DNA from 2 places in the Arthrobacter sp. alpha11c genome. Region 2 is predicted to be linked to the other one. Evidence: predicted binding sites of a transcription regulator. Region 2 holds the regulator's gene; the other holds the start of a gene.

Region 1 (19,837 bases), 640 kb from region 2:
CATCGGAGCAGCAACGGTGCTGGGGCTGGTTGTTCCACTGGCACCGACCGTTCCATTGGTCCTGGGACTGAGAACTCTTGAAGGCATGGCCCTGGGCGGAATCCCGGCCATAGCCATCGCGTATCTCAACGAAGAAGTCACCAAGATCCACACGGCACTGGCGGCCGGAAGCTACGTTGCTGGAACCACGCTCGGCGGACTTGCCGGACGCTTGGTCGCGGGTCCAGTGGGAGAACTATGGGGGTGGCGGGCAGCTGCGCTGGCAGTGTCCCTGCTGGCCACCGTCTCCGCGGTCCTGTTCGTGGTGCTGGTTCCCAAACAGCGACGTTTCATGCCGGCGCCAGCCAACGGATTCCGAGGAGCCTTGCGCACGCTGGGAAGCCATTCCAGAAACCCCAAACTGTTCTCCCTTTATCTTCAGGCATTCCTGCTGATGGGTGGATTTGTCGCGGTCTACAACTACCTTGGATTCCGGCTCCACGGTGAACCATTCGGACTTCCCACCACGCTGGTGAGCCTCATTTTCCTGGCCTACCTGTCCGGTACTCTCAGCTCCCGGTGGGCGGCCGGACTCACCACGCGCTTTGGGCGGCGCAATGTCCTGCTCTTTGCAGATTCCATGATGCATTGCAGGACTCGCCCTGACGTTGGCAGAGAACCTCGTGGCAACGTTGATCGGCCTCGTGGTGTTTACTGGAGGCTTCTTCGCAGCCCACAGCGTGGGTTCCGGCTGGACCGGCGCCATTGCCACAACAGGCCGCGCCCAGGCGGCATCGCTCTACAACCTCTCCTACTATTTAGGCTCCAGTGTCATCGGCTGGGCGGGAGGCCTGGCTTTCCAGGCATTCGGGTGGCCGGCTTTGGCGTGGAGCGTCATGGCCCTTGCCGTCACGACGGCGGTAATCACCGCCGTCGTACATCGCTCACCGCCGGTGCAAACCAGGCCGCTTTCGGCACCGGAACCCCTATAATCGTCATGCATGACAGAGGTCACAAGTTCCCGGGAGCTGTCCTCGCCGGAACGGCTGCAGGCGTTTACCGATGCCGTGGTGGCGATCGCCTTGACGCTGCTGATCCTCCCCCTCATGGAGAGCGTTGGTGAACTGGCTGACCATCATGGCACCACAGCCCAGTGGTTTGCCGAGGAGCGGTATCCCCTCCTGGGATTCGTCCTGAGCTTTGTCCTTATCTCTGTTTTTTGGGTGCACCACCACCGGCTGTTCCGCAACGTCCGGCTCGTGGATTCAGCACTTTTGTGGCTGACTATCGCATGGATGTTCACCATTGTGTGGATGCCGGTGGCAACTGCACTGTCAACACAGATGCAGGGGGATTGGGCGCAGCCGCTTGCCTACATAGGCACCCTTTTCGCTACGAGCTTCCTGCTGCTGCTGGCCCGCGTCTATCTTCGCTCGCACCCTCATTTGCATGACCTGGACGAGGCGGCCACGAGGTCCGGGATCCAGGCCGGGACCATCGTGGCGGCGCTCTTTCTCGCCGCGCTGATCCTGGCTCTCATAGTTCCGGACTTGGGAAACCTGCCACTGCTCCTGATGGTGCTCAGTGAGCCACTCCAACGGCTCTTCCGGCGTCGGGGCCTCAAGAACAGCGAGCGAAAAGGTCTGGACACACCACAAAAATAATCCACGTTGTACCGGGGTGACCTCAGGCAAATATTCGGGAACTGCAAGCAGAAACGAATGGATAGCCAGGATTTCAGTGATTATGATGAATGAAAGGCAATTTCAGGAGGATCCGTGAGCAACCCCGCGAAGAAATGTTCGGCCAAATTCAGGCAGCGCCGAGCCGCTGGACGCTATTGATGAACGGATTCTCGCCGCCCTGGTGGAGGACGCCCGCATCTCCAATAAACAATTGGCAGAACTCGTGGGAATCGCTCCCTCCACTGCGCTGATGCGGACAAGGGCCCTGTCCGAACGCGGGATCATCGAAGGCTTTGAGGCGATCCTCAGCCTGCCGGCCATCGGCCGCTCGGTGCAGGCGCTCATTGCTGTCCGTCTCCGCGCCCATGATCGGGACCAAATCGACCGCTTCACCGCACGCGTCCCGAAGCTGCCTGCGGTGATCTCCACGTTCCACACAACAGGCTCCGTGGACTATCTTCTGCACATTGCTGTTGCCAATACTGACGACCTCCGCAACTGGCTGCTCGATAACCTCGCTACCGATCCGGTGGTCGGCCACACGGAAACCACCATGGTCTTCCAGCACATCCCCGGCAACCGCGGTCCGCTTCCCGAGTAGCCAGGCTCAGGCGTGCCGGGCACCCCGGAGTGAAGCCGCAGCGAGCGCCAGGGCCGCAACCCCGCACAGCACGGTAAAACCAACGACGGCGGCCTGCAAGCCCAGCGCCGAGACCGCCAATCCCAAGCCAATCACCGGAACCGCGCTTCCCAAATAGGTGATGACGTACACCGTGCTGATGACCTGCGCATGCCGGGCTGCCTCGACCTTCCCGGCAACGTCGTTGAACACCTGACGGAAGGCGATGCCCTGCCCTGCACCCGCAGTGACGCTGGCTGCAACCAGCAACAACGGACTCGACCAAGCTGCGGCAGCTCCCACCAGGACTATCGAGATGCCCAACACCGCCAGGGCAACGGGGACCAGGTAGCGTCCGCGGACTCCCACCAGCTGGCTGAGCGCCGATGCACCCAAGGTCACCCCAGCCAGCAGCCCAATAAGGGGTCTGGAATCAGCATGCACCACCGTTGCGAAATACCCGGGAGCCAGCGACAGGCAGAACCCAAAGACTGCGAAGCTCAGGAAGCCCACTGCCGATGCCATCCAAAAAGCACCGCGTGCGTGACTCGAGATGGCGGGTTTTCGTGGAGCGAGAACCTTGAACGCCGGCTTTCCTGCAGCGGGGGCAATCGCGGGCCTTGCCTTGAGTAGCCACAGTGGAATGAGCGTGGCAAGCAGCACCCCGGAGTGGATGTAATAGGGCGTTCGCGTAGGGTCCGGAAGCAGCGACAGGAGACCACCGATCGCGGGTCCGGCAGCCACGCCACCAGCCGAGGAGAGCAACGTGAAGCGCGAAGCCCAGTCAGGCCTCTGGGGCAACAGTTCACGCAGGGCTGCGGAGCTGGCCCCTGTGGCCAGCCCTACTGCCACGCCTTGGAAGGCCCTGCCGAGGGACAACATGCCAAGACTGTCCGCATTCGCGAAGATGATGCCGCCCAGCAAACCCATGACGACGGCAAGCACCAGTGCTGCCCGCCTCCCAATGTGATCGGACCAATGCCCCGCCACCATCAGAGCCACAACAAGCGCCAGTACGTAGCTGGCAAAGGCCACCGTGACGTCCAAGGAGGACATACCCAGGCTGGCCTGCAGCAAAGGGTATAGAGGTGTGGCCAGGTTAGCGCCCACCAGCAGCGTGAACATCACTATGCCGGCCAGGACCAGCCTTGCAGTGGTGGTGGCATCCCAACTCCAGACGCCGGCTTTGGCCGGACGCATGCGGAGTTCGCTCAAGACAGTCATTTCCGTGCCTTTGATTCGGGGCTGCGCGGGGGTTCCTTGTGGGATGGAGGGCGCAGCCAGGTTTCGGTAGCAACAGATTGCCGCAGTACTGCGCTCAACGAAGCAGGAACGTGGGAAAATTGAGCAAAATACTCAAAGTAGTGTCGTCTAAGTAAGCCGGAGTGACCATTTGAATACCTTGGACCCCATGGACTTGAAGATCCTGCTGGAACTCATCAAGGACCCCCGCATCCAGATCGCCGAGCTCAGCGATTCCCTCGGCATCGCCCGCAATACTGCACAGAGCCGCCTTAAACGGCTGCTCCGGTCCGGGGTCCTTCAGGCAGCAGGCCGCGAAGTGGACCTCGAAAAGGTGGGGTACGACGTCGTAGCTTTCATCACCATTGAAGTGACCCACCGCGAACTCGATGGCGTCATCGGCGCCCTGCGGCTGATTCCACAAGTGCTGGAGGTCCACGAAATCTCCGGACGTGGAGATCTCTGGTGCCGCGTGGTGGCAACCGATACGCATAATCTGCAATCCGCGCTGAGGTCCGTCCTGCGTACCAAGGGCGTGATCCGAACAGAAACTGTCCTGGCCCTCCACACGCATATCCCCTACCGCACGGAGCCACTGATGGAAAGGTTGGCCGGGTCCACCAACACGCGGTCAGCATGAGCGCTTGAACACGGTTCCAGGGGTCGCACCCGATTAGGCTTTTGACCATGGATTGGCTCTCACACATATCGGACATCAACTGGCTCGCTATCCTCCTGGCTTTCATATCAAGCATGGTGATCGGGTTCGTTTGGTACATGCCGGCCGTCCTGGGGCGCCGGTGGATGCAAGCGATCGGCAAAACCGAAGAGGACCTGAAAAACATCGACGGCGGTGCGGGCATCTGGATTCCCATGATGACTGCCGCGGCGCTGACCAGCATTCTCCTGGCCATCCTGATCAGCGCCCTGGAGCTCAACACTTTCCTGGGCGGTGGCGTCTTCGCTCTGATCCTGGCCTTGGTTTTCCGTGCCGGAGGACATGTCATCCACAATGGTTTCGCCGGGCGCCCCTCTGAGGTGACCGTTATTGATGCGGGGCACGACATCCTCGCCATGACCATTGCCGGGGCCATCATCGGTGCCATGCAGTAGCGTTCACTCGTGACCATCATTGATAACGCCGTCTATGTAGAGGGTGTGCGCACAGCCACCCCGCACAACCTGGAGCAAACTTTCGAGACACTCTCGGAGCAAGGTGGCATGGCATGGATCGGGCTTTACCGGCCCACCCGGGACGAGATGACTGCCGTCGCCCAGGAATTCGGCCTCCACGAACTCGCAGTTGAGGATGCCGTTTCGGCGCACCAGCGGCCGAAGCTGGAACGCTACGACAACAACCTTTTCACGGTCCTGCGCCCCGCCCGGTATCTCGATGCAACCGAGACGGTGGAGTTCGGCGAGCTGCACGTCTTCACCGGTCCCAACTTCGTGGTGACCATCCGGCACGCTGAGACCGGCGGAGTTGCGCGTGTCCGCCACCGTTTGGAACAGCGCCCGGACCTCTTGCGGCATGGACCGGAAGCGGTGCTGTATGCCCTTCTGGACCAGGTGGTGGACGATTACGCGCCTGTTGTGGCCGGACTCGAGAACGACATCGACGAAATTGAGGATCAGCTCTTCAGCGGCGACACCGCGGTTTCACGGCGAATCTATGAACTTGCCCGTGAAGTCATCCAATTCCAAAGGGCTATCCAGCCACTGCCGGACATCATGGCGCTGCTTGAGAAGGGCTTCGAGAAGTACGGCGTGGACATCGAACTCCAGCGCTCCCTCCGGGACGTAGAGGACCACGTCCAGCGCGTGATCTCCAGGGTGAACTCCTTCAGGGATCTCCTCCAGAACGCCCTGACCCTGGACGGCACCCTGACAGCGAACCGGCAGAACGAGGCGAGCGCTGCCCAGAACGAGCAGGTCAAGAAGATCTCCTCATGGGCCGCCATTCTGTTCGCACCGTCCTTTGTGGCCGGCGTTTATGGCATGAACTTCGACCATATGCCGGAGTTGCACTGGGACTTCGGCTATCCAATGGCGATCGGGCTCATGGTTGGAGCAGCAATGCTGATGTATCTCATTTTCAAGCGGAAAGGCTGGCTGTGACGCCCCCGCTCGGCCCACAACGAGGAAGCCGCCCGCAACGAGGAAAACAGGGCAACCCGGAAACTGTCCTGGAGCTCTTGGAGGGCATAACGCACGACGCCGGACGGTTGGGTTTCCAGCTTGAGCCCAGTCAGCATGAAGCAGCGCAGCAGTTGGCGGCCTTTGGTGCAGCGGTGACGGCCCGCCGTCGCGCGCTACAGCTGAGGACGCCGCGAAGCATCTACCTTCACGGACCTGTGGGTCGCGGTAAAACGTGGCTCATGGACAGTTTCCACGACAGGCTCCGGGCACGGAAACGTCGCGTCCACTTTCATGATTTCTTCCGCAGGCTCCACGCCGGAACGCACCGTTCCGGTTCCGCGGATGGGACCGCCATACAGCACTCGGTGGATGCGCTCCTGGCGGACATCGATGTCCTGTTCTTCGACGAATTCCATGTCCATGACGTTGGGGACGGAATGTTTATCGCGCGATTGCTGCGCACCGCGGCGCAGCGCCGGATTCCCTTGGTGGTGACGTCCAACTACGCCCCGGACGATTTACTGCCCAATCCCCTGTGGCACGACCATTTTGTGCCCACCATCGAAGCCATCAAAGAGATGATGGAGATTGTGGAGATCAACGGCCCCGCCGATTTCCGGCGGTTTCCTGCAGCAGGTACAAAACCCGGCGATGCGCCCAAGGCATTCAGCTCTGGCCGGATCATCACGCCGGGCACGCCCAAACAACTGGGACGGTTGGGGCTCTTCCGGCCATCCGCGTCCCAAAGCCGTGTCCTAACCCCAACAACGCAACCGATCGTGGTCAAGAACGCAGACCCGGACCTGCTCTGGGTGGGGTTTCCGGAATTGTGCGCAGGGCTGACCTCCACCGCGGACTTCCTGGCCTTGGCGCACAGTTTCAAGACCTGGGTCATCGACGACGTTCCCTCCCCTGCCGGGGGCGACCCTGCTTCCGTGCCCGCATGGCAACGGTTCAGCAATGCCGTCGACGTGCTTCACGATCAGGACATCACGTTGTTCCTGATCGGCGCGGGACCCCTGGACTGGGACGCCGAGGCCTCCGGCAGTGTCCTGCCCGTGGATCTTGCCCGCATTGCCAGCCGCCTGTCCCTGCTGGGCAGGTCCGATCATGACGATGCCTTGGCAATCGAAGAGGCCGCCGGAAGCTGAGCTTTTTTGCCGCTAGATCACGCCGCCGGCAGCAGAGGGCGCACTGGAATCATGCCCAGCATCGCCTACGCTCTCACGGGCAACATAATTCTCGATATCGAAGAGGTTCTCCGCCCGCTCCGTGATGTTTAGAAGCGTGGTCATGGAGGCAACTTCCTCAACCTGTTCCTTCAGGAACCACAGCATGAACTGCTCGCCCAGGGCGTCGCCCTCGGCACGGGCGGCGCGGAACATCTCCTCAATGTTGCGGGTGACTTCCCTTTCCTGTTCAAGAGCCAAAGCGATGGGTTCCTTGGCGTTGGAGAAGTTGTTGCGAACCGGGGCGATGCCGGGGATCTCGACGGGCACGTTGCGGTCCAGCATGTACTGGACCATCATCATGGCGTGATTCCGCTCCTCGAGGGACTGGCGGTAAAAATGCCGGGCAAGCTGCGGCAAGTCCTGACCGTCAAAATACACGGCTACTGCAATGTATTGCTGGGAGGCCGCAAACTCATTGGCGACCTGAACGGACAACAGCTCATTGAATGTCTTCTTAGCCATGGCACCGATCCTACAGCCGGGCCAAGACAGCCAAGCGGTCATCCGTTAAGCCAGCAGCAGAGCGAACCAAACGCCGGCAGCGGCAGCCCCGACGCTAACGGCCATGGAACCCAAGCCGTTGACGAGCGCCAGCCCCATCCGCCCACTCTGCACCAGCCTGATGGTCTCCAGGCTTGCCGTGCTGAAGGTGGTATAGCCTCCCAGGAAACCAGTGCCGAGGATGAGTTGAAGGGATTCGGGCGCCTGCCCTTCCATCACCAGTCCAGCCAGGAACCCCAGGAGCAAGGAACCGGAGACATTGATGAAGATGGTGGCCCACGGCAGGGCAGTACGGACGCGTGCCCGGATGAGCCCGTCCATCATGAATCTAACAGCCGCGCCCAGTCCCCCGGCGAGGGCCAACAGGACGACAGTCATTTCGCACGCCTGTGATGCCATGCGGCGAGCCAGATTCCGGCCATGGTTGCTGCCGCTCCACCCAGCAGGCTCATGCCCAGATAACCCAGGGCAGCAGTCGACTCACCCGCAGTGAACAGGTGCACCGCATCCAAGGCGAGCGTGCTGTACGTGGTGTAAGCCCCCAGGAAGCCCGTACCCAAGGCGAGGCGCAACGCCCGGCGACGTCCGACGTCGGGCCCCCTCCTGGCCAGCCCCTCAAGCAAAGCGCCGAGCGCCAGGGCGCCGGAAACGTTGATCAAAAGGGTGGGTAACGGCCAGGACCCTGGCGCGGGAATCAAGAGTCCGAGGCCGTAGCGGGCGAGCGCCCCCAAGACGCCACCTGCGGCCACTATTCCGATGAACCCCCAGTGAAGATGGACGGGACGCCTGATCTCAGTCGTCATCATCCACCGGCACCCGTGGCTCCACGGGTACAACGAGTACAGGACGGTCCTGGCGGTGGAAGAGCTGCCGGGCAATGGAGCCCGCCGTCAGCTCTTTGACGGCCGAACCGAGCTTGCGGTCCCTGGAGCCCACCACAATCATGGACGCCCCGATATCTTCGGCCTCACGGGCCAACGCCCGTGCCGGCTCCCCTGCCAGGGAAACGATGGACCAGTTCAGATCAGCTTCGGCCAACTGGGTGGCAATTGCTGTCCGCACGGATTCCGGGGCGCTCTCGGCGTCATCGTCCACGCCGTCGGGATCAATCGGGGCCGACGGCCCGCCCGTGGTGCCGTCCACGGGATAGACGGTCACATCGACGAACGCACACACCAGCGGGAGCCCGGCGCTGAGCGCCACCTCAGCGGCACGCTCGACGACGACAGGCCGCTGCCCGGGCATGACGCCTACCAGGATGGGGCCGTTGAGGCCTTTGGAAGCTGGGGTCCCGGTCATTTTCTAAGGCTCCCGTCAGACTTTCTTCACAACGCTGGACTTGAGCTGCATGGGGCCGAATCCGTCCACTTTGCAGTCAATATCGTGGTCTCCCACGCCGTCGACGAGCCGGATGTTCCGCACTTTGGTGCCGACCTTGATGGCCGTGGCACTGCCCTTCACTTTGAGGTCCTTGACCACCGTGACGGTGTCGCCGTCACTCAGGATGTTGCCCACGGCGTCTTTGATGACATGCACCTGCCCGTCGCTCTCGGCCGCGGGTGACCATTCGTGGGCGCATTCAGGGCAAACCAACAGCGCGCCCATCTGGTACGTGTATTCACTGGAGCATTCGGGGCACGGAGGAAGGGAGTCGTTCACAGGGTAATTCTAGAGGGCATCCGCCGTCGCCAGGCTCTTCCAACCACAGCCCGACAGCGTACCCCGGCACAACGACATTACGAAAGGCACGGCAGAATCTGTTGCCCCATGTCAGATCGGCACATAGGCTCAATAATGTGAGTGGCGGGGACGGTGATCCGACAAGCGGTACCGACCAGCGACCCGTGAAGGAAAAACAAGCATGGCTACAGGCACAGTAAAATGGTTCAACGCTGAAAAGGGCTTCGGATTTATTGCCCCGGACGACGGTGGCCCGGATGTATTCGCCCACTATTCCGCAATTACCTCCAGCGGATACCGTTCCTTGGACGAGAACCAGAAGGTCCAGTTCGACATCACCCAAGGCCCTAAGGGACCTCAGGCGGAGAACATCCAACCCCTCTAAACTCCCATAAGAAACCGGCCAGGCATATTGTGCCTGGCCGGTTTTTTGTATCTGTGGAGCTAAGGAGATTCGAACTCCTGACCTCTTCGATGCGAACGAAGCGCTCTACCAACTGAGCTATAGCCCCTGGACACGGCTTACGGCCGGACCAGTGTCCCTAGGCTACAAAGTTTCCCGGCGCTTTTCCAACCACGACACGAACGTTTCAGTACCATACCTTTGCTCGGGCATGAGGTTGAGTCCTGCGCGCAGGTAGGCACCCATGGCACCCGGCAGTGGGACTTCCAGAACCTTGCCTCGGGCGCCAGTAATGGCCTTCCACGACTCCGCCATGTCCTTCATGGCCAGCACCTCGGGGCCGGCAATGGTCCTGACCCGGTGCTGCTCGGGAGAAGGCGGTTCCAGCGCAGCTTCGAGCAATGCAGCTCCGGCTTCCCTGGGTGAAATCGTTTGGAAGCGCACTCCCTTGAATGCCGGAATCAACCGCGTCTTTGCGCCTGCAGCAAAGATCATTTCCACCAGGTTGTGGAATTGCGTGGCTCTGATAACCACCGTTTCCAGTTCGGCCCTCGCGTAGACCCGTTCCTTTGCCGCTTTGGAGACATAGTAGGAATGGGCGCTCTTGTCGCAGTTGATAATCGACAACGCCACAGCCCTGCGAACACCTCCCTGGTGAGCCGCGCCAAGAAGACGCTCCCCGCCGTCGGCAAATTGCTTTTGGGCTTTCCCGAACTGACCCTCAAGGCAATCAATGACGACGTCGGCACCCGCCAGCGCAGCTGCCAGGCCATCGCCTGTGGTGACGTCGCCAGCAAAGTAGGTGGCGGCGTCGTAATGCTTCTCCGAACCGGGAGGCGGCACGTGGCGACTCAGGGCAGATACTTTGAGCCCGGCGTCCAGCGCTTGGCGAACAACTTCACGGCCTACCTGGCCGGTGCCACCAGCAACACAGAGCGTGGTCATGCCGGGCTAGGCGCGGCGACGCTGCAGGACATCGTCCAGGTTGCTCAGGGCACTCTGCCCCTTGGATGCAGTACGCACCTGCGCAGCTGTGGCGGCCTCCGCCTGCTCAACACTTTGCTTCAGCACGGGCTTGCCCACGGGCTTGGGAGCTTCAGGAAGATCCAAGGGCTCGGGAGCGGGGCGCGGCGCCTTGGCGGCACCAACGTAAGTGGGCTTGGGAACCTCAACCGGTTCCCAGCTGGCATCTTCGGAACCAGCGGCCGCTTCAGCGGACCTGTCACCAGCGGACTTGTCGCCGGCGGACTTGTCTCCGGCGGCAAGGGCAACAGCCAAGGCAGCCTGGCGTAGTTCCACTGCGGAAAGCCGAGCGGCTTCGAGCTTTCCAGCCTCAGCATCGAAAACCGGTACTTCCTTGGCTTCGACGAACGGTTCCTTTGGCAGGTACCGTGCCGGGGTTTGGATGGGCACCACCGGGGCAGCCCGACGCGCGCGGCGTTCCCGGAGATCCCGGAGGGCGAGTCGCCGCAAAGTCACCACGGCAAGTACGGCACCCACGAACGACACCAACGGCAGCCAGACGGTACCTGTGCCGAACAGCCGCAGCACGCCCGAAACAATGGCAGTCAGCAATAAAGCAAGGCCGGCAAGGGCCAAGGTGAGCCGGGCATAACGGATCGTAAAGGGAGTTGGGGGCGGCTTCCTGGGAGACGACTCAGCCACGCTGGATTCCTGGGGCGACGCCGGTGCTTTGCTGTGCATGGTCTCCATCGGTTTCTCCTGCCGGGGTGCCAAAGTCAGTACCACCCCTGCCTGCGTTTCGTCTGGTTCGTCGTCAAATGCCTCTGCTGAAACAGTGGCTGCCTGGACCTGCTGCCGTCTGTTCCGAAGTACGTAAGGAGCGACCCATACCATCCAAAGCGCGACAGTGACCACGAGTATCACTGAGCTGCTGAGAGGGAAGTCCACATTCAAAACCGTAGAAGCAAATCATCAGGGGCGGCGGCATTGCGGTCGGTGTGTCGTCGGCGAGTCCGCAAATGAATGGAGATACGGCTCAAAAGGGCCTATGACCTGCCTGTTCTTCCTCTGAGCCACCCGTCAAGGAGTCCCTGCGGAACTTCATCCGACGTGAGCGCGAAAGAGCGATGATCCGCCCACTCGCCATTGATGTGCAAGTATCTCAGCCGGTAGCCCTCGTCCCGGAATCCGAGCTTTTCCACCACCCGGAGACTTGGCGCGTTCTCCGGCCGGATATTGATTTCCATCCTGTGCAGGCCAAGGGTCCGGAAGCAGTGGTCCGTAGCCATCGCAACTGCAGTGGGAGCAATACCGTGCCCGGCGCGTTCCTTGTCAACCCAGTAACCCAGGGTAGCCATCATCGCCGAACCCCACACGATGGATGAGACCGTCAACTGACCCACAATTTGCGGCTCACGGAAACCCTCGGTCCGCTCCGTGATGAGGAAAGGCAAGGCCGTGGACTGCCGGGCCTGCGCATTCAGGGATGCCACCATTTGGCGGTAGCTGGGCAGGCGTCCACCCGGCGCAGGATTGGACGCCTCCCAGGGTGCAAGCCATTCACTGTTCCGCGAACGGACTTCAGACCACTCCCGCTTGTCGCGGTAACGGATTGGCCGGAGCACCAAGGCTCCGCTTTCCAGCGTTACCGGCCAGATCGCAGAGCCGTACACCGGTGTTATTTGGGAAGACCGGCAGTGAAGGTGGGCAGCCACTCGCGGAGCTCGGGGCCCAGGTCATCACGTTCGCATGCCAACTCGATGCAGGCCTTCAAGTAGCTCAACTTGTCACCGGTGTCATAGCGGCGTCCACGGAAGACAACGCCATAAACGCCGTAGCCTTCACCTTCCCCGGCAGCCAGAACCTCAAGGGCATCCGTCAGCTGGATTTCTCCGCCGCGTCCGGGGGCAGTCTTCTCCAGGACGTCGAACACCGCAGGGTGGAGAACGTAGCGGCCGATCACGGCAAGGTTGGACGGAGCTTCTTCGGGGGACGGCTTTTCCACCAGCTGCTTGATGCGGACGTAGCCGTCTTCACCGTTTTCCTCGACGTCGGCGCAACCGTAGGCGCTGATCTTGGAAGGCTCAACTTCAATGAGGGCAACAACGGAACCACCGGTTTTTTGCTGGACAGCGATCATTTCGCTGAGCAGGTCCTCGCGGGGATCGATCAGGTCATCGCCCAGCAAAACGGCGAACGGCTCGTACCCGACGTGCTGCTTTGCACGGAGGACCGCGTGGCCGAGGCCGTTGGGGTCGCCCTGGCGGACGTAGTGGATGTCGCCCAGGTTGGTGGCGGACTGGATGGCTTCAAGCTTGGCAGTATCGCCCTTCGCTGCCAGCGTTGCTTCCAACGCCGGCACACGGTCAAAGTGATCTTCCAGGGCGCGCTTGCTGCGCCCGGTGATCATCAGGACGTCGTGCAGGCCAACCTTCACCGCTTCTTCGACGACGTACTGGATGGCTGGCTTGTCAACCACGGGCAGCATTTCCTTCGGCATCGCCTTTGTGGCGGGGAGGAACCTGGTACCAAGACCCGCTGCGGGGATGACGGCCTTACGGACAGCATTGTTATCGAGAGTCACCGGACTAATGTAACGGAAGGAATACATCAACGGGTAAACCCTCGCCGTGGCAAGACGCAGAAACAGCCCTTGAACTGGAGCGGATTTGCTGCTTTACGTAGACCACGGTAGCCCGCGCGAATCTCATGATCGGACAAAAATGGCATCGAAGGAAGACATCCGCAGCAGCCGACGCCGCTACAGGCGCAGCCTCTCCAAGGAGCAAGTAGCCCAAGCCGGCGAATCAATTGCCCTGCACGGTTTGGCATGGGCCCGGAAGATTTCGGCCGGATCCCCCAGGACATTCGCGATCTACGTCGGCGTCTCCCACGAACCCCCAACCATGCCCCTGATCGCAGGGCTCCACAACGCCGGCCACCAGGTCCTGCTTCCCGTCTGCGAGGCCGGGCGCCAGCTGAGCTGGGTGTACTGGACGCCGGAGACAGCCTTCGTTCGGTCCGACTACGCACCCATCGACGAACCCGAAGGCGAGCGTTTGGACAGTGCTGTGGTGAGCGCTGTTGCGGGCATCTTCATGCCGGCCACCGCTGTGGACCGGGATGGCAACCGCATCGGACAGGGTGGCGGCTACTACGACCGACTCCTCCAACGCCTGGACAGTTCCGGTGGGCGGCCACCCACCATTGCGGTGGTGTACGACGACGATGTGTTGCCTTCCGGAGCTATCCCTGCCGAGCCTTTTGACCGCCCGGTGCCGGATGCGTTGACGCCGTCGGGAATCATCACGCTTGGCGGTGGGGAGTGACCTGGTTGACGCTACGTGAAGTCCCGCATTTACGTGGAGTTGGCAGATAGCGAATGAGCGGGATGCGGATGATAGAATTGGCACTCAGGCCCTGCGACTGCTAATGCGGAGATTCTCCGCCACGGCTCCACAGGACCTGAACCTTGTCCTGAAGGAGGAACTCAGTGCCCACATACGCATACGCCTGCAAAGACTGTGACCATGCCTTTGACATCGTCCAGTCCTTCTCTGACAGCTCCCTGACGGAGTGCCCTGAATGCCAGGGCGCGCTCCGCAAGAAGTTCAACAGCGTCGGCGTTGTCTTCAAGGGCTCGGGCTTCTACCGCACGGATTCGCGCGATGCCAAGGGCAGCACCGTCTCCGCTGCGCCCTCCTCCCCGGCGACTCCTGCCCCTGCTGCCACGCCTGCACCAGCAGCCGCAGCCGCAGCAAGCTAGCCAGCACTTTTCCACATAGGGCACCCGGCCGCTGTTGGGCGGCCGAGCCCGGTGGCTAACGTGGCGTCATGCCACTAAAGTCAACCATTTCGCCACTCCCCGGCCGCGAACACCCCACTCCGCTTGCCAGGGGCCGTGGTCGCTCCCGGAACAAGCCCACCAGCACGGCTGGCTCTTTCCTCCCCCGGAAGCAGGGGCCACATCGCCAAGTGAGACTGGGCCCCAGACAGAGCCTGAACTTCTGGGTCTCCCGGAATCGTCGGCTGACAGTTGCACTGCTGCTCTGCCTGGCCACTGGCATTACTGTCCAACAGCTAACCCCTGCCTCTGAGCAGCGGGTCAGCATTCTCGTCGCTGCCCATGACCTCGCAGCAGGCACCAGCCTCACCGAAGCTGACTTCACCACTGTTGCGGTGCCGCCCGACCTCGCGATTTCCGGAGCCCTGGAGGATCACGTTTCGCTGGTGGGACGCCAGCTGGCTTCGCCCTTGACCAAAGGGCAGATTCCCACTGAATCCAATCTTTTGGGGCCGGGACTTCTCACCGGTGCACCCGTAGGCTCAGCTGCGGTCCCCCTTCGCATGGCTGACCCTTCATCCATCCAGCTTCTGTCCCCGGGACAGCTGGTGAATGTAGTACTTACCGCCGCCGGATCATACGACGAGTCCCGGCAAACCGAAGTCCTGGCCGCCTCCGTCCCTGTCCTATGGACATCCGCCCAAGGGGGTAAACCCGGCCAATGGCTCGGAACCAGCGACACCGACGGCTTGATGGTAGTGGCTGCAGATCCTCCACAAGCAGAAAAGCTTGCCGGCGCATCAACGCAAGGCAAGCTTTTCTTTGTTTTGGTCAATCCCTAATGCAGGGCCTGGATTCCATGACCCAATCAGCCCCAATGCGGGGGCTTCTGCTCCTTCAACCACTGCTCATGGTCATAGTTGCCTTCGTCGCCCCAACGCCGGGGATCGTCTTCAGCGGCCTTGGTAGGCAAGATTCCACCGGAGGCTTGCTTCGCCGCTGGTGTCTTTGACTCTGCCTTCTCTTCAGCGTTTTCGGCGCCCACAGCTGCGGTCTGTTCGTCAGAGCCGCTTTCGTTGCCGGTTCCCTGTGCATTCACTGGTACTTCAGTCCCATCCTCTGGATCACTGGGGGTTGGATTGCTGGCTTCTGCGTTGCTTGGTTCGCCATCCGCCCCCCTCCGCCTGTTCACATCTGCCTGTCCGGGTTGCTGGGATTCCAGCGATGCCTGGGCACTTCCCGGGCTTTGCCGATGCGAAGCCCGGGTTGCGGAGGAACTGCTGTACGAGGAGCTGCTGTACGAGGAAATCCCATACGAGGAGCTGGCATACGAGGAACCTGCATTGTCCAGATTCAATTGTTCAACATCCATGTCCAGGAAGCCATGCTCCGCTGGCGGGGCGGCCTGGGGAACATGGTTCTCAAGTCCCAAATATGACCCGATTCGATCTGCGCAGGACGAAGGATCCGTGAACACTTCAATGGTCCACAGGGACATGTAACGCCAGCCCATGCGTTCGAGCAGTTGGGGCCTCAGACGGCTGCGTTCACGGACACTCATGCGCCGGTAACGTTCCGTGCCATCGGACTCGATTGCCACTGGCGTGGGAATCTCGGCGCCTTCCCGTCCAATCGTGTGGATGGGATCGGCGGCGGCGGCAATGTCCAGGACACCGTCGTAAAGGTGCCACACGCGGGCACCCCTGGCCCGCAACCTCTCGCCGAGATCGGCAACCAGAGGGTCCTCCCCCAAGGCCTGTTCGCTGGCAACGGCGCGCGAGGCAGGAGTTCCAAGGTTGCTGTTCCCGGACAGTTCCCTGTCCAGCAGTTCGTAAAAGTCCACAGCTCCGTGCGCCAGGCGATCCAGATCCAGATCTTCCGGGCGGAAGCAGCTCAGGACGTGCATGGAACGGCGGGCGCGGGTCATTGCCAAGGCAAAGCGGTTTCGTCCGCCCTCGGTTGACAGGGGTCCGAACGAGTGCAAGGCGCGGCCATGAGGTGTCCGGCCGTAGCCCAGAGAGAAAATTACATGGTCACGCACCAGTCCTTGGGCTCGCTCGAGGTCCACTACGCGGAAGGACTCAGGGCCAGCTCCGAAGAAAGCGGACAACAGGGGGTGGTTGGGCAATTGAAGCCGGATAGCCTCGCCAATCCGCGCAGCGTGGCGCAGGCTGGCCGTGACCACAGCCAACGAGGTTCGGGGCCGCAATCTGGCGTGCTCGAAGACAAGGTCTACCACGCGGTTGACCTCCGCCGTAACGGACTCAACGCCCTCATGGTCGGCGCCCGGGAGTCCGGTTCCATCGGGGATGTACTCCACCAGGATCGAACGATCCAGGCCCGTCACCGAACTGCCGTCGGGCAAACGCCGGAGGCCGCCGTCGTAGTAGTTCTTGCTCAACTGCAGGATCAGGTCCTCATCGACCGCCCGGTAAACCCAGTTCAGCTGCCAGGTGGGCAGGACGCGTGCCAGGGCCTTGAACGCACTGTCCACGGTCTCGTGGCTGGCCACTCCCGCCACAGGAGGCTCCACGGCCACGCTGAAGGTGCGGGCATTCGCGATCTTCGCATCACCGAAGGCTATGACTTGCCGGGCTCGCGCAATCGCCGGAAGGACGGCCTGAAGCGACGTCGATTCGGCATCGATGATGATCACGGCGTCAAACTTCTGCTCCGCGGGAAGAACTCCCGTCAACAGGTAGGGGCTCACAGACCACACCGGAACAAGCATGGGTACGAGGTCAGGAGCCTGCGCACTCAAAGCCGGGAGAGTCACCCGACCATCCTTGAGCAGGGCACGAAGCAACTCAGCCTGCCGAGGGTGCTCCACTATCCCCTCGCCCCATTTCCGGGCCAACTGCCACCGCAAACGCGCAGCACCACTGGCAATGTGGGCTTGGTCCGCAAGGCGGTACTCGGCTTCAAGACGGCGGAGGGAGTCGCCGTCGGACATGGCGAGGTAGTCGTCACCACTGATCATTGCTTCCAAGGCAGACTGCCACCAGGCGAGGTCCAGCTCGGCTGCGACCGAAGCGGCCGGCACTTCACGGGCAGCCAGGTCAGCGAGCAGCTCGCCGAGTCCGTGCTCGCGCATCTCCTCAATCAGGAGCGTGCGCTCCGGGAGTGTTTCAAGCGTTGCTGTGTCCGCTACGAGCTTTTCGAGCCGCTCCATGAGTTCCAGGTACGGAGTCTGGTGGAGCGGACCACCGGCAGAGGTGTGCTTGAGCGCCTCACCCAGGCGGCGAAGCTCGCCATCCAGTTCGCGATACAAGGACCCGAGGTCAGCGAGCCCGGACGGCACCGCTGGGTGGCGCTGGGTGGTGGCATAGCCTGCCCACAGGGCACGCTGCTCCTGGACGAGGACCAGGGAGCTGTGCAGGTCCGCTATGTGAACGCCCGGCCGCACATATTCCTTTGCCACGCGCCGCAGCCTCGAACGCTGCATGGAGGGCATCTCCAGATTGCGCTCCCGTCGCCACGCAGAGCTTGCAGTTGCAGAGATGAGGTCATGCACCGGGCGATCGAAAATGTCCGGAGTGAACTTGTCCAGGCTTTCGCGCACGGCAATCAGCAATTCAAGCTGTGCGCCCCACTCAGTGAAGGTGTCCGCCAAACGGATCTCGGCGTGATCCGAAACCTGCTTCATACGCTCGCGCAGGACGGGAAGTTTCTCCTCGGCGATGCGGGCAAGCTGTTGGGCCTCTTCTGTCTCCTTGCGGGTTACGAGGCGGGCACCATACCAAGGGCTGGAGGTGGAAGCCCGGCTAAAGCTCCCCAGCTCGGCAGCACGACGCAAGCGGCCAGCCAGTTCTTCACGGTCCTTGATGTTGTCCAGCACGCTGCGCTTGAGGCGCACTGTGGTGGACGGCGCCGGGTGGATGGACGTCAATTCGGCCAACGATTGCATAGCCTGGTACGGCGAGCAGCCCCAACGTTCGCGGACGTTGTGGAGCGAGGCAACATGGTCCATCAAGGCATGCCGGTGTCCGATCAGCGTCTGATGGAGGTTCCCAAGCTGCGGTTCCAGCGCCTTTTCATTGCGCATGATGGCACGGACCAGCTGGCCCTTGAGCTGCTGTGGTGTGGTGCCGTTGCCCGGACGGAACAACATCGAATCCAGGCCCAGCGACTCCAGGTGCCCAGAAAGTCCCGCCAGGCTGGACTGCCGGTCCCCCACCACGAGGACGGATTTGCCTTCGCTGACCAAGGCGCCAATCGCATTGATTGCCGTCTGGGTCTGGCCGCTGCCTGGTGGGGTGCTGACAACCAGCGAATCTCCTGCGCGGACAGCGTCCACCACATACTGTTGGTCCGTGTCAGCATCGAGCAAAAGTAGTTCGTCTGCCGGGTCGCGTTCATCGAGGCTGGCGAACCGCCCCGCTTTGATGGGTTCGGGCTCGATCTCACCACCATTGGCAGCGGTAGCCAGGGCAGCCACGGTGGGGTTGTTCATGTTGATCCACGGATCGTCCAGGTTTCCCGAAAGATCAGCCAAAGTGGTCACAAGCAAGTTGAATTCAACCTCGGCGCCGTGAATGGGCTGAACCAGGGTAGCCAGGCGATCCAGGACGGGCTGGGGGTCAAGCCTGGCCGTGTTGTAGGCCATGCGGGCTACTGCATTGACGTCGAAGACGATGCCATGGACGGTCTTCAGATGACGCACCAACGCCGGGTTCATGCGTGCTTGCTCGGTGAGCTGCAGCTCGAAATCGTCCTCGCCCGGGCGAACAGTCAGGACAATGGAGGTCAGCATGACAGGGGCCGATACCCGCTGGGGTTTGCCACCTACGGCTGAAGTCCACACCACCGTGCCCGCGGAGAGGTACCCGGCCTCGATACCCCGATCATTGCTGAGCTCAAAAATTTTGGACCGGATGTTGCGTGCAGCCCGTGCCGCCACCAGATATTGCTGCCGGTCGCGGATAAGCGTGGACAGCCTCGTTCTACGCCCCGCCAGCAGCTGCGCGAGGCCCGAGGGATGTGCGTTGCTGAGATCGATGGCGCCTTCGGGCGTCTTCACGAAACGCAGCATCGTGTCCGCCCCTGTAACGGGCTTAAGTCCGGACAGCCATTTCCGGAGCTCTTCGGAGCCCTCTTCCTGGCCTTGACCTAATGACACAACTGCTGCCTTCTTTTCTGTACTAGCTTTAGACGCCTTGGACCATACCGGCATACTTTCGAGGGTAGCGGGAATACTCCTTCAGCCCGCTCCGCAACACTGTGCCAATGCGAAATTCGCCGTCATTTCACAGCCGAAAGAATAGTGGCCGGCCTCCCAGAGGAGGCCGGCCACTCAAAATGCTATTCCCACTCGATGGTTCCCGGCGGCTTGCTGGTGACGTCCAGCACCACGCGGTTAACTCCATCCACTTCGTTGGTGATGCGGTTGGAGATGCGGGCCAGGAGGTCGTACGGCAAGCGCGACCAGTCGGCCGTCATTGCGTCCTCGGACGATACCGGACGGAGAACGATCGGGTGGCCGTAGGTGCGGCCATCGCCCTGGACGCCGACGCTGCGGACATCAGCCAACAGAACCACCGGCATCTGCCAAACATCGTTGTCCAAGCCGGCCGCGGTCAACTCGGCACGGGCAATCGCGTCAGCCTTGCG
Region 2 (9,326 bases):
TCGCCAAGCCGGCATCGGAGTCGCTCAGCGGCTACGCCGATGCGAAGCCCATGGTTTTCTCGGGTCTGTACCCGCTTGATGGAACTGACTATCCTGTGCTCCGCGATGCCCTCGAGAAGCTGATGCTTAACGACGCCGCTCTGGTCTATGAGCCCGAGACGTCCGCTGCGCTGGGCTTCGGCTTCCGTGTTGGCTTCCTGGGTCTGCTCCACCTCGAAATCACCCGTGAGCGTCTTGAGCGCGAGTACAACCTCGATCTCATCTCCACAGCTCCCAACGTGGAGTACGAGGTAACGCTGGAGGACAAGAAGGTGATCCACGTGACCAACCCCAGCGAATATCCCACGGGCAAGATCTCCGAGGTCCGCGAGCCTATGGTCTCAGCCACCATCCTGGCGCCGAACGAGTTTGTTGGCGCCATCATGGAGCTGTGCCAGAGCCGCCGCGGCGTTATGGGTGGTATGGACTACCTCTCCGAGGACCGTGTGGAAATCAGGTACCGCCTGCCCTTGGCGGAAATCGTGTTCGACTTCTTCGACATCCTCAAATCCAAGACGCGCGGTTATGGCTCGCTGGACTGGAAGGCCGACGGCGAACAGGTTGCCGACCTCGTTAAGGTGGACATCATGCTCCAGGGCGAGCAGGTGGATGCTTTCAGTGCCATCACCCACCGTGACAAGGCCTATGCCTACGGTGTAATGATGACCGGCAAGCTGCGCGAACTCATCCCGCGTCAGCAGTTCGAGGTGCCCATCCAGGCTGCCATCGGATCGCGCATTATTGCCCGGGAGAGCATTCGGGCCATCCGCAAGGACGTTCTTGCCAAGTGCTACGGCGGTGACATCACCCGTAAGCGCAAGCTGCTCGAGAAGCAGAAGGAAGGCAAGAAGCGCATGAAGATGGTGGGCCGGGTTGAAGTTCCTCAGGAAGCTTTCATTGCCGCGCTGACCACCGACGAGTCCAAGGACAAGGCCAAGAAGTAGATGCCCAGCGTCCTTCCTTTGGGCGACCCGGCACCTGCGGATGGCTTGTTGCCCCCGCAGGTGCTGACCGGCGTCGAGCACCGCAAATTCGGCCTGTACGTGCATATCCCCTTCTGCGCGGTGCGGTGCGGTTATTGCGATTTCAACACCTACACGGCCACGGAGCTGGGTGGTGGGGCGTCGCAGGATGCTTATGCAGGCACGGCTGTCACTGAACTGGACTTTGCAGCCACGGCCATGGATGCCTCCGGCCTGCCGAAACGGCCACTGAGTACTGTATTTTTTGGCGGGGGGACACCCACGTTGCTCCCTGCCGAGGACCTGGCGCGTATCCTTCGCGCCGCCGTCGTGCAGTGGGGACTTGAGTCGGGCGCAGAGGTGACCACCGAAGCCAACCCCGACTCCGTGACGCCCGAGTCGCTCAAGGTGCTGGCTGATGCCGGCTTTACGCGTGTCTCTTTCGGCATGCAATCCGCGGTACCGCACGTGCTCAAAGTGCTGGACCGCACCCATACCCCGAGCCGCGTTCCCCTGGTGGTCCAGTGGGCGCGCGAGGCGGGCCTGGCCGTTAGCCTTGACCTCATCTACGGCACGCCGGGAGAGACGATGGCGGATTGGCAACTGTCCCTTGAGACTGCCCTGTCCTACGAACCCGATCACATCAGCGCCTACGCTCTGATCGTGGAGGACGGAACCAAGCTGGCAGCCCAAATCCGTCGTGGCGAAGTTCCCGGAATCGACGACGACGATCACGCCGCCAAATATGAGCTGGCCGACAAACTGATTTCGGAGGCCGGCCTGACGTGGTACGAGGTCAGCAATTGGTCGAAAACGCCTGAACAGGCCTGCCGCCACAACCTTGCCTATTGGCGGGGAGACGATTGGTGGGGGATCGGTCCGGGCGCTCACTCGCACGTCGGCGGGGTCCGCTGGTGGAACGTTAAGCACCCCACGGCTTATGCCAACAGGCTGGCTGCAGGAGACTCGCCGGCAGCTGGTAGGGAAACCCTTGACGCCGAAACCCGGGAAGTCGAGCGCATCATGCTTGAGGCACGGCTCGGTACCGGTCTCTCCGTTGACGCGTTGGACAAAGTTGGCCGCCATGCGATGGCAGGACTGATCGCTGAAGAACTCGTGGATCCAGGTGCGGCCTTCAAGGGTCGCCTGGTTCTGACGCTCAAAGGCCGACTCCTGGCCGACGCCGTTGTGCGCAGGATTCTGCCGGACTAACCGTCGGCAGAATCCGCTGGAAGCCTTGGACTACTTGATCCAGCGCAGGTTGAGCTTGTAGCGGTGGGGCTGACCGTGGTTGACACGAATACCCGCCGAGACTGAAAAGCACGTGAGTGCTACCCAGATGCCCGTGGCGATGACTGCGAAGATATTGCCCACTACGGGAAGCAGAACCAGGATATTTGCCAGGACTGCCGCGATGGTCGGAGGAAGCGTGAAGTTCAGGGCTTCCTTGGATTCCTGCGCCGTAAAGGGTCCGCGATCACGGAAGATCAGATAGATCAACAGGGACGGCAGGCATCCCAGAATTCCCCCGAAGTGCGCCAAGGTGGCCCACTGCCGGTCTTCGCTTGCCGTCAGTGGGAGTGCGTTCGCGGGCGCGCCATGGTACTGGGGCTGGCCTGCGGCGCTGCCCGGTTCTTCAGGAGCGTTCTCTGCCACGGTGTCTTCCCTTTGCTGTAAAGATGCTGCGGTGTTGCTGTCCCAGAATACTGGGTCCCGGGTCATCCCGGGACCAACGCCCCGTTACGTCTCTGGGAAAAGCGAATTCAGGAAACGCAAATCAGGACAAGGCAGTCAGGGAGTGGTAAGGAAATCGATGACTTCCTCCACCCGTCCCAGGAGCGAGGCTTCCAAGTCCGCATAGCTGCGTACCCCGCTGAGCAGGCGCTGCCAGCCGAGTCCAATGTCTTCGGCGGTTTCGTGGGGCCAACCGAAAGCGGTCAGAATACCGGTCTTCCAGTCAGTGCCTCGTGCAACTTCCGGCCACCGCTCAATACCCAGTACTTTTGGCCGGATGGCTTGCCAGACGTCTACATACGGGTGGCCGACGATCAGCACGTTTCCGGCGGCTCCGGGGACCGTCATGGCTTCCGCGGCGATGCGTGATTCCTTTGAGCCCGCTACGAGGTGGTCTACCAGGATCCCGAGCCGGCGCCCTGGCCCGGGGGAGAATGCGGCGATAGCTGACTTGAGGTCGTCCACGCCGTGCAGTGGCTCGACGACGATGCCCTCAAGGCGGAGATCATCGCCCCAGACTTTCTCCACCAGTTCGGCGTCGTGCTTGCCTTCCACCCAAATACGGCTCGCTTTGGCCACTTGGGCACGCTGGCCCAGGACCTTTACTGACCCGGATGCCGTTCGACCCGACTGCACAGACGATGCAGGGGCCTTTGCGGCCGGAGGCATGAGACGGATGGCCTGCCCTTCAAGCAGGAAACCAAACCCGAGTTGGAAGGACTTGGTCTTACCACGCCTGTCCTCAAGGGAGACGATGTGCATTCCCCCCGATTTCTCCACCCGGGTGACTTCGCCCACCCAGCCGGACTGGACGTCTTCAAGGACCATCCCGCGCTGGACAGCGACCTCGGGGAGTTGGCGTTTGGCAGGAACGGACAGATCCTGCGGGCCCCACGTATCGAAAGCCAAGGACTTCATACCCCTTTTTGCTGGTTGCGCTGGTTGTGTTGGGAATAACTCCCGCGGGCGGTTTCAATGCTAGCAACGTGCTGGCTCATACTAGACTTGTTAGCACTTGGGCATGTTGAGTGCTAAGTGAGTGCTATTTATCCGTCCGAGAAAGGCCGGGACAGTCGTCAGGAGGTGTTGCAATGAGTGAGCCACGCAAGCTTGAAGTACTGCGCGCAATCGTTGAGGATTATGTGCATTCACGTGAGCCTGTTGGATCCAAGGCACTTGTGGAGCGGCATCATCTCGGCGTTTCCAGCGCCACCATCCGCAACGATATGGCTGTGCTGGAAGAAGAAGGCCTCATCGCAGCGCCGCATACCAGTGCAGGCCGCATCCCCACGGACAAGGGCTATCGCCTGTTCGTGGACCGCATCTCGCAGGTCAAGCCGTTGTCAGCCGCGGAGCGTCGGGCCATCCACTCGCTCCTTGAAGGGCCGGACGACCTCGATGACATTCTTGAGCGCACAGTCAGGCTCCTGTCGCAACTGACCAACCAGGTCGCCGTCGTTCAGTACCCGCACTCCAACCGGGCCCTGGTCCGGCACGTCGAATTTGTCCTCCTGGCGCCAAAGCAGGTGCTCGTGGTGCTCATCGCAGATACCGGAAGCGTTGGCCAGAAGGTCATCGAGGCCGGTTCCGATGTAAGCAACGAGGCCTTGATGGCCCTGCGTTCCCGGTTCCTTGGCAGCATTGCGGGCACCCAATTGGCATTGCTGCCGCAGGTGTTGCCGTCCGTGGTTGCGCTTTGTCCGCCGGACCTTCGTGGGCTCGCGCAGCACCTTGCCCATGGTCTGCAGGCCCTGAGTGACACCAGCCGTGAAGAGCGTATCGTCATGGCCGGAACAGCCAACCTTGCGCGCTCAAACGTGGATTTCCCGTTGAGTATCGGGCCAGTGCTGGAAGCCCTTGAGGAACAAGTTGTCATGCTCCGGTTGTTGTCGGACATGGGTGATGATCCCCGCGGCGTGACAGTGAGCATCGGGCGCGAGAATCCCTATGACGGCCTGGCAGAAGCATCGGTCGTGGCAACGGGGTACGGCTCCGGTGCCAAGGTGGGAATCCTCGGACCAACCCGGATGGACTATCCCACCACCATGGCTGCCGTGCGCGCCGTGGCCCGCTACCTTTCCCGCATTCTCGGCGGCTGACGCCAGGCCCGAGATAAGAATCGCAGTAACAACAAGGAAGAGATACCGACTTTGAGCAGCCACTATGACGTTTTGGGAGTCTCGCCGGAAGCCACCGGGGAAGAGATCAAAAAGGCGTACCGCAAGTTGGCGCGCAAGCTTCACCCGGACGTCAACCCGGGGGAGGATGTCGCGGAGCAGTTCAAGGCCGTGACGCATGCTTACGAAGTGCTGTCCGACCCCCAAAAGCGTCGCGTCTACGATGCCACCGGTAACGAGAACGGCACTGACAACGGTTTCGGTGGTGGCTACTCCGGCCAGGGCTTCGCGTTCCAGGACATCTTCGATACCTTCTTCGGCGGTGGCGGCGGGCACGCTGGTCCGGCCTCCCGTGTTCGCAGGGGCCAGGACGCACTGATCAGCGTCCGCATCGACCTCAAGGATGCCGTGTTTGGTGTCAACAAGAAGCTTGAAGTTGACACGGCCGTCGTCTGCCCGACGTGCGATGGCAGCTGCTGCCGGCCGGGCACGCACCCGGAGCGGTGTGACATTTGTGGCGGCAGTGGCCAAGTCCAGCGGGCCGTTCGATCCATCTTGGGCCAGGTCATGACCACCGCACCATGTGGTTCCTGCGAGGGCTTCGGTACGGTCATCAAGGATCCCTGCAACGAGTGCAACGGGCAGGGCCGCATCCGCAGCCGCCGGTCCCTCACCATCAAGGTACCTGCCGGCGTTGCCACAGGTACGCGGATCCAGCTCTCCGGACAGGGCGAAGCGGGACCGGCAGGCGGACCTGCCGGTGACCTCTATGTAGAAATCCGCGTCAACAGTGACTCCACCTACATCCGCGAAGGCGACGATCTGCACGCTACGTTGAGCGTTCCCATGACGGCAGCAGCCTTGGGTACCGAACTGAGCCTGGAAACTTTCGACGGGCCCCAGGAGATCGACGTCAAGGCTGGCACCCAGTCCGGCGAGGTCATCACGCTTCGCGGTTTGGGCGTCACCCACCTCAGGGGCTACGGCCGCGGCGATCTCAAGGTGCACCTGCACGTTGAGACACCGGTCAAGCTGGATCCGGCACAGGAAGAGCTCCTGCAGCAGCTTGCCAAGTTGCGCGGCGAGCAGTTCAGCGAAGGCAAACTCGTGGCCAGCGGCGGCATGTTCGCCAAGCTGCGGGACAAGCTCGGTAACCTGTAGCGGTGAGCAACCCCGTTTTCTTCACGCCTGCCGGGAGCCTGGACGGTGTTGAGCCGGGCGCGTTGTTCGTCATCGACGGTGCAGAAGCCCGGCATGCCGTTACGGTGAAGAGGCTCACTGTCGGTGAAGCCGTGGACATTGCCGATGGCGCAGGCGCCCGCCTGACAGGCACGGTGGCAGAGGTCGGCCCTGGAAGTTTGTCCGTCATGGCCTCCGGTGTGATTTTCGAAGACCAGCCGGACGTGCGTTTGGTCCTTGTCCAAGCATTGGCCAAGGGTGACCGCGACGAGTTGGCCATTGAGACGGCCACCGAACTGGGCATAGACGCAGTTATCCCATGGCAGGCTGAGCGATCCATCGTCCGCTGGAAGGGGGATCGCGCTGCGAAGGCCCACGCGAAGTGGCAGTCTGTGGTCACTGCCGCGGCGAAGCAGGCCCGCCGGGCATGGATACCGGAGGTGCGTCCTATTCTGGATTCCGCGGCTTTGGCAAAGGCTGTTGCTGCCGCGGACCTGGCCGTGATCCTTCACGAGGACGCCAAGAACCCTTTGCGGACCGTCCTTGAAGCGGCGATCGTGGCTGAAGGCCGCGGGCTGGATTCGCCGCGTGAAGTCCTCTTGATCGTAGGGCCCGAAGGTGGCATCTCGCCGCGCGAGGTAACCCGCCTCAGCGACGCCGGGGCGGTCACGGCTCTCTTGGGCCACCACGTGCTGAGGTCCTCGACGGCGGGACCGCCGCCGTCGTCCTCGCCTCCGACGTCCTGGGGCGTTGGTAGGTTCTGTCGCCTTCCAGGCAACGCTAACGGACGCCGGCTCTAGCCGACGCTGAAAAGCCGCGTATCCGTGGTGGATGTGTCTGCTTGCCCGGAGTCCTGAACCTGGGACACGCGCAATTCGTATTTCCCTGGTTTCAGGGTCGCGCTGAACGAGAAGACGCCGAATTGTCCCGGTTCTCCTGTGGCTTTTGTCTGGCCGGTCAGGAGGCTGGCCTTTTCGCCATTGCCGTTGTCCCGGAGGATCTGCCAGCTGACCGGCTTGGAGCTGTCAGTGCTGCGGCCATTGAACTTAACGGCGCCGGCGGGCAGGGAGGTGTCCTCCTGCGGATCGATGATCCATAGTGGCGCCACCAAGGAAGCATCCCTGGCCATCGGTTGACCGAGCCGCACCTGGCCGAATGCCATGAAATCCGTGTGACCGTCAACCAGGATGACCACTTGGATTTGCTGCCCGGAGTTGATCAGGCCTGACGACGAGGCTGCTGCCGTGGCCGTGTAAACCAGCTGCTGTACAGCCCGTTGCGCCATGCCCGCATCAAGGTTGGAGTTGAAGGCATCCCGGGAAATATCAACGGTGATCACGTTCTTGCCCGAGATGGATGTTGCCAGGCTGCCGGGGTCTTGCCACGGGGTGAAGAAGTCGTGGTCCAGCGGCTTTTCGGCCATCATGATGCGCAGCGCCGTGGTGACCGGGTTTCCATCGCCGGAGATGTCCCTGAATTCGCGATACAGGTACACATCTTCCTTGCTCCGCCCAATCCAGTAGACCGGGATCTTAGTGGACGCCTGGGTGGTCTCCAGGGGAGCATTGCTGGCCGGAGCTTCCTGGACGCTGACTGGCGGCGCACTGGAGGTAGCTTGGGTGGGTCCACCGTTGGCGATACAGCCGGTCAGCAAAAGGACAGCAAGCATCGCGGGCGCTGCGACGGCGGACTTTTTCCGCTTTCGCCCGACGGGCTGATGGCTTACTGACTGCGCGATGGGGGTTCCTTGCCTTTGCGGCCGGTGGTTGTCGCCGGCCCGTCGAACGCGCGTAGTCTGACTACCCGCTCTGCCAGCTTGGCATATCGTCGACGGCGGCTGGCCGGGTTTGCGGGTACTGGGGGCAACTGAAACAGGATTGATACCCGCTTGATGCCGAGTTGAGACAAAATGTCGCAGCCGACGGATCGCCCCGCGGGGAAGATACGGGAGGATGCGCGGGCGAACGCCCGTGGTCTGCCGGGCTGGCGTAGGATTGAAGGCATTCCGGCATATGGCCTGGCGGTTGAGCCAGTCCCGTTGTCGAAACGATGGACCAACTGTGATCCGACCGGAGGAGAAGAGGCCGTACGGCCACCACTATGAGTGAATCCCTGAATGGGCGGCTGCGGACCGGAAACGGGAACCCAGCCACCACCGAGTTCCCGCACACCTTACCGGGCACGCGCACGGAAATCGTCACGTTCGACAACTCCGATCAGATGGTTCACTCATTGGGCAGCCATGACGAAGCCTTGCGCTACATCGAGGAGCAGTTCCCGGACGTCAATTTCCACGTTCGCGGCAATGAATTGTCCATGTCCGGTCCGTCCACGGTCATACCGCGCATCATGCGCCTTCTTGAGGAGGTCCGCGGACTGGTGGCCAGGGGAACGGTCGTTACTCCAGATGTCCTGCAGCAGCTCGTTTCCCTCCTGAGGACACAGTCAGTCCAGAATCCCGTGGATGTCCTCACCCACAACATTCTCTCGAGCCGTGGCAAAACCATCCGGCCCAAGACGTTGAACCAGAAGAACTATGTGGATGCCATCGATGCGAACACGGTGATCTTCGGTATTGGCCCGGCAGGTACTGGCAAGACCTACCTCGCCATGGCCAAGGCCGTTCAGGCCCTCCAACTCAAGGAAGTAAGCCGGATCATCCTGACCCGGCCCGCTGTTGAGGCGGGGGAACGGCTGGGCTTCCTGCCGGGAACGCTGAGCGACAAAATCGATCCCTACCTGCGGCCGCTTTACGACGCCTTGCACGACATGATGGATCCCGAGTCCATTCCCCGGCTGATGGCCGCCGGCACCATTGAGGTCGCACCGTTGGCCTACATGCGTGGACGGACGCTCAACGACGCCTTCATCATCCTGGACGAGGCCCAGAACACCACTCCTGAACAAATGAAGATGTTCCTGACCCGCCTCGGATTCGGTTCCAAGATGGTTGTAACGGGAGACGTAACACAGATCGACCTGCCTTTTGGCTCCACCTCCGGACTACGGATCGTACGGGAAATCCTCAGTGGGATCGACGACGTCAATTTCTCCATCCTGGAGGCTGCGGACGTCGTCCGGCACCGTTTGGTTGCAGACATCGTCTCCGCCTACAGCAGGTGGGATGACGCGCACCGTACCGATGGGGCCGCCGGCACACATCACAAACGTGGAGAACGAAAATGAGCATTGAAATCAACAACGAATCCGGCGTGGAGGTGGACGAAGCCCAACTGGTGACATTGTCGCGGTTCATCTTCGAGCGCCTCTACATCCATCCGCAGGCTGAGCTGTC

What was found. Region 2 encodes HrcA, which represses chaperone genes, less so after heat shock. Its sites were predicted from a motif close to TTNGCACTCGNNNNNNNCGAGTGCNAA; they were not measured.
Region 1: ACTAQJ_RS23740 (FmdB family zinc ribbon protein) is a predicted target of HrcA. The motif match lies at 13,850-13,876, and genes of this name have one in related genera.

Annotation. Positions count from the first base shown of each region.
Region 1 is NZ_CP196747.1:5,088,024-5,107,860, reverse strand. It holds partial or broken gene ACTAQJ_RS23840 (MFS transporter) at 1-971, shown strand, start outside; gene ACTAQJ_RS23835 (TMEM175 family protein) at 981-1,643, shown strand; gene ACTAQJ_RS23830 (Lrp/AsnC family transcriptional regulator) at 1,810-2,265, shown strand; gene ACTAQJ_RS23825 (MFS transporter) at 2,272-3,507, opposite strand; gene ACTAQJ_RS23820 (Lrp/AsnC family transcriptional regulator) at 3,677-4,165, shown strand; gene ACTAQJ_RS23815 (DUF1761 domain-containing protein) at 4,213-4,638, shown strand; gene corA (magnesium/cobalt transporter CorA) at 4,648-5,643, shown strand; gene zapE (cell division protein ZapE) at 5,640-6,815, shown strand; gene ACTAQJ_RS23800 (ferritin) at 6,828-7,358, opposite strand; gene crcB (fluoride efflux transporter CrcB) at 7,404-7,775, opposite strand; gene ACTAQJ_RS23790 (fluoride efflux transporter FluC) at 7,772-8,203, opposite strand; gene ACTAQJ_RS23785 (universal stress protein) at 8,190-8,696, opposite strand; gene ACTAQJ_RS23780 (zinc ribbon domain-containing protein YjdM) at 8,712-9,056, opposite strand; gene ACTAQJ_RS23775 (cold-shock protein) at 9,259-9,462, shown strand; tRNA gene ACTAQJ_RS23770 (tRNA-Ala) at 9,517-9,589, opposite strand; gene ACTAQJ_RS23765 (SDR family oxidoreductase) at 9,625-10,425, opposite strand; gene ACTAQJ_RS23760 (hypothetical protein) at 10,432-11,358, opposite strand; gene ACTAQJ_RS23755 (GNAT family N-acetyltransferase) at 11,490-12,116, opposite strand; gene galU (UTP--glucose-1-phosphate uridylyltransferase GalU) at 12,122-13,054, opposite strand; gene ACTAQJ_RS23745 (5-formyltetrahydrofolate cyclo-ligase) at 13,167-13,772, shown strand; gene ACTAQJ_RS23740 (FmdB family zinc ribbon protein) at 13,937-14,209, shown strand; gene cpaB (Flp pilus assembly protein CpaB) at 14,278-15,069, shown strand; gene ACTAQJ_RS23730 (AAA family ATPase) at 15,096-19,400, opposite strand; gene guaA (glutamine-hydrolyzing GMP synthase) at 19,529-19,837, opposite strand, start outside.
Region 2 is NZ_CP196747.1:614,410-623,735, forward strand. It holds gene lepA (translation elongation factor 4) at 1-983, shown strand, start outside; gene hemW (radical SAM family heme chaperone HemW) at 984-2,213, shown strand; gene ACTAQJ_RS02855 (DUF4870 domain-containing protein) at 2,244-2,657, opposite strand; gene ACTAQJ_RS02860 (DUF3097 domain-containing protein) at 2,793-3,653, opposite strand; gene hrcA (heat-inducible transcriptional repressor HrcA) at 3,827-4,834, shown strand; gene dnaJ (molecular chaperone DnaJ) at 4,886-6,013, shown strand; partial or broken gene ACTAQJ_RS02875 (16S rRNA (uracil(1498)-N(3))-methyltransferase) at 6,016-6,788, shown strand; gene ACTAQJ_RS02880 (GerMN domain-containing protein) at 6,828-7,700, opposite strand; gene ACTAQJ_RS02885 (PhoH family protein) at 8,132-9,217, shown strand; gene ybeY (rRNA maturation RNase YbeY) at 9,214-9,326, shown strand, end outside.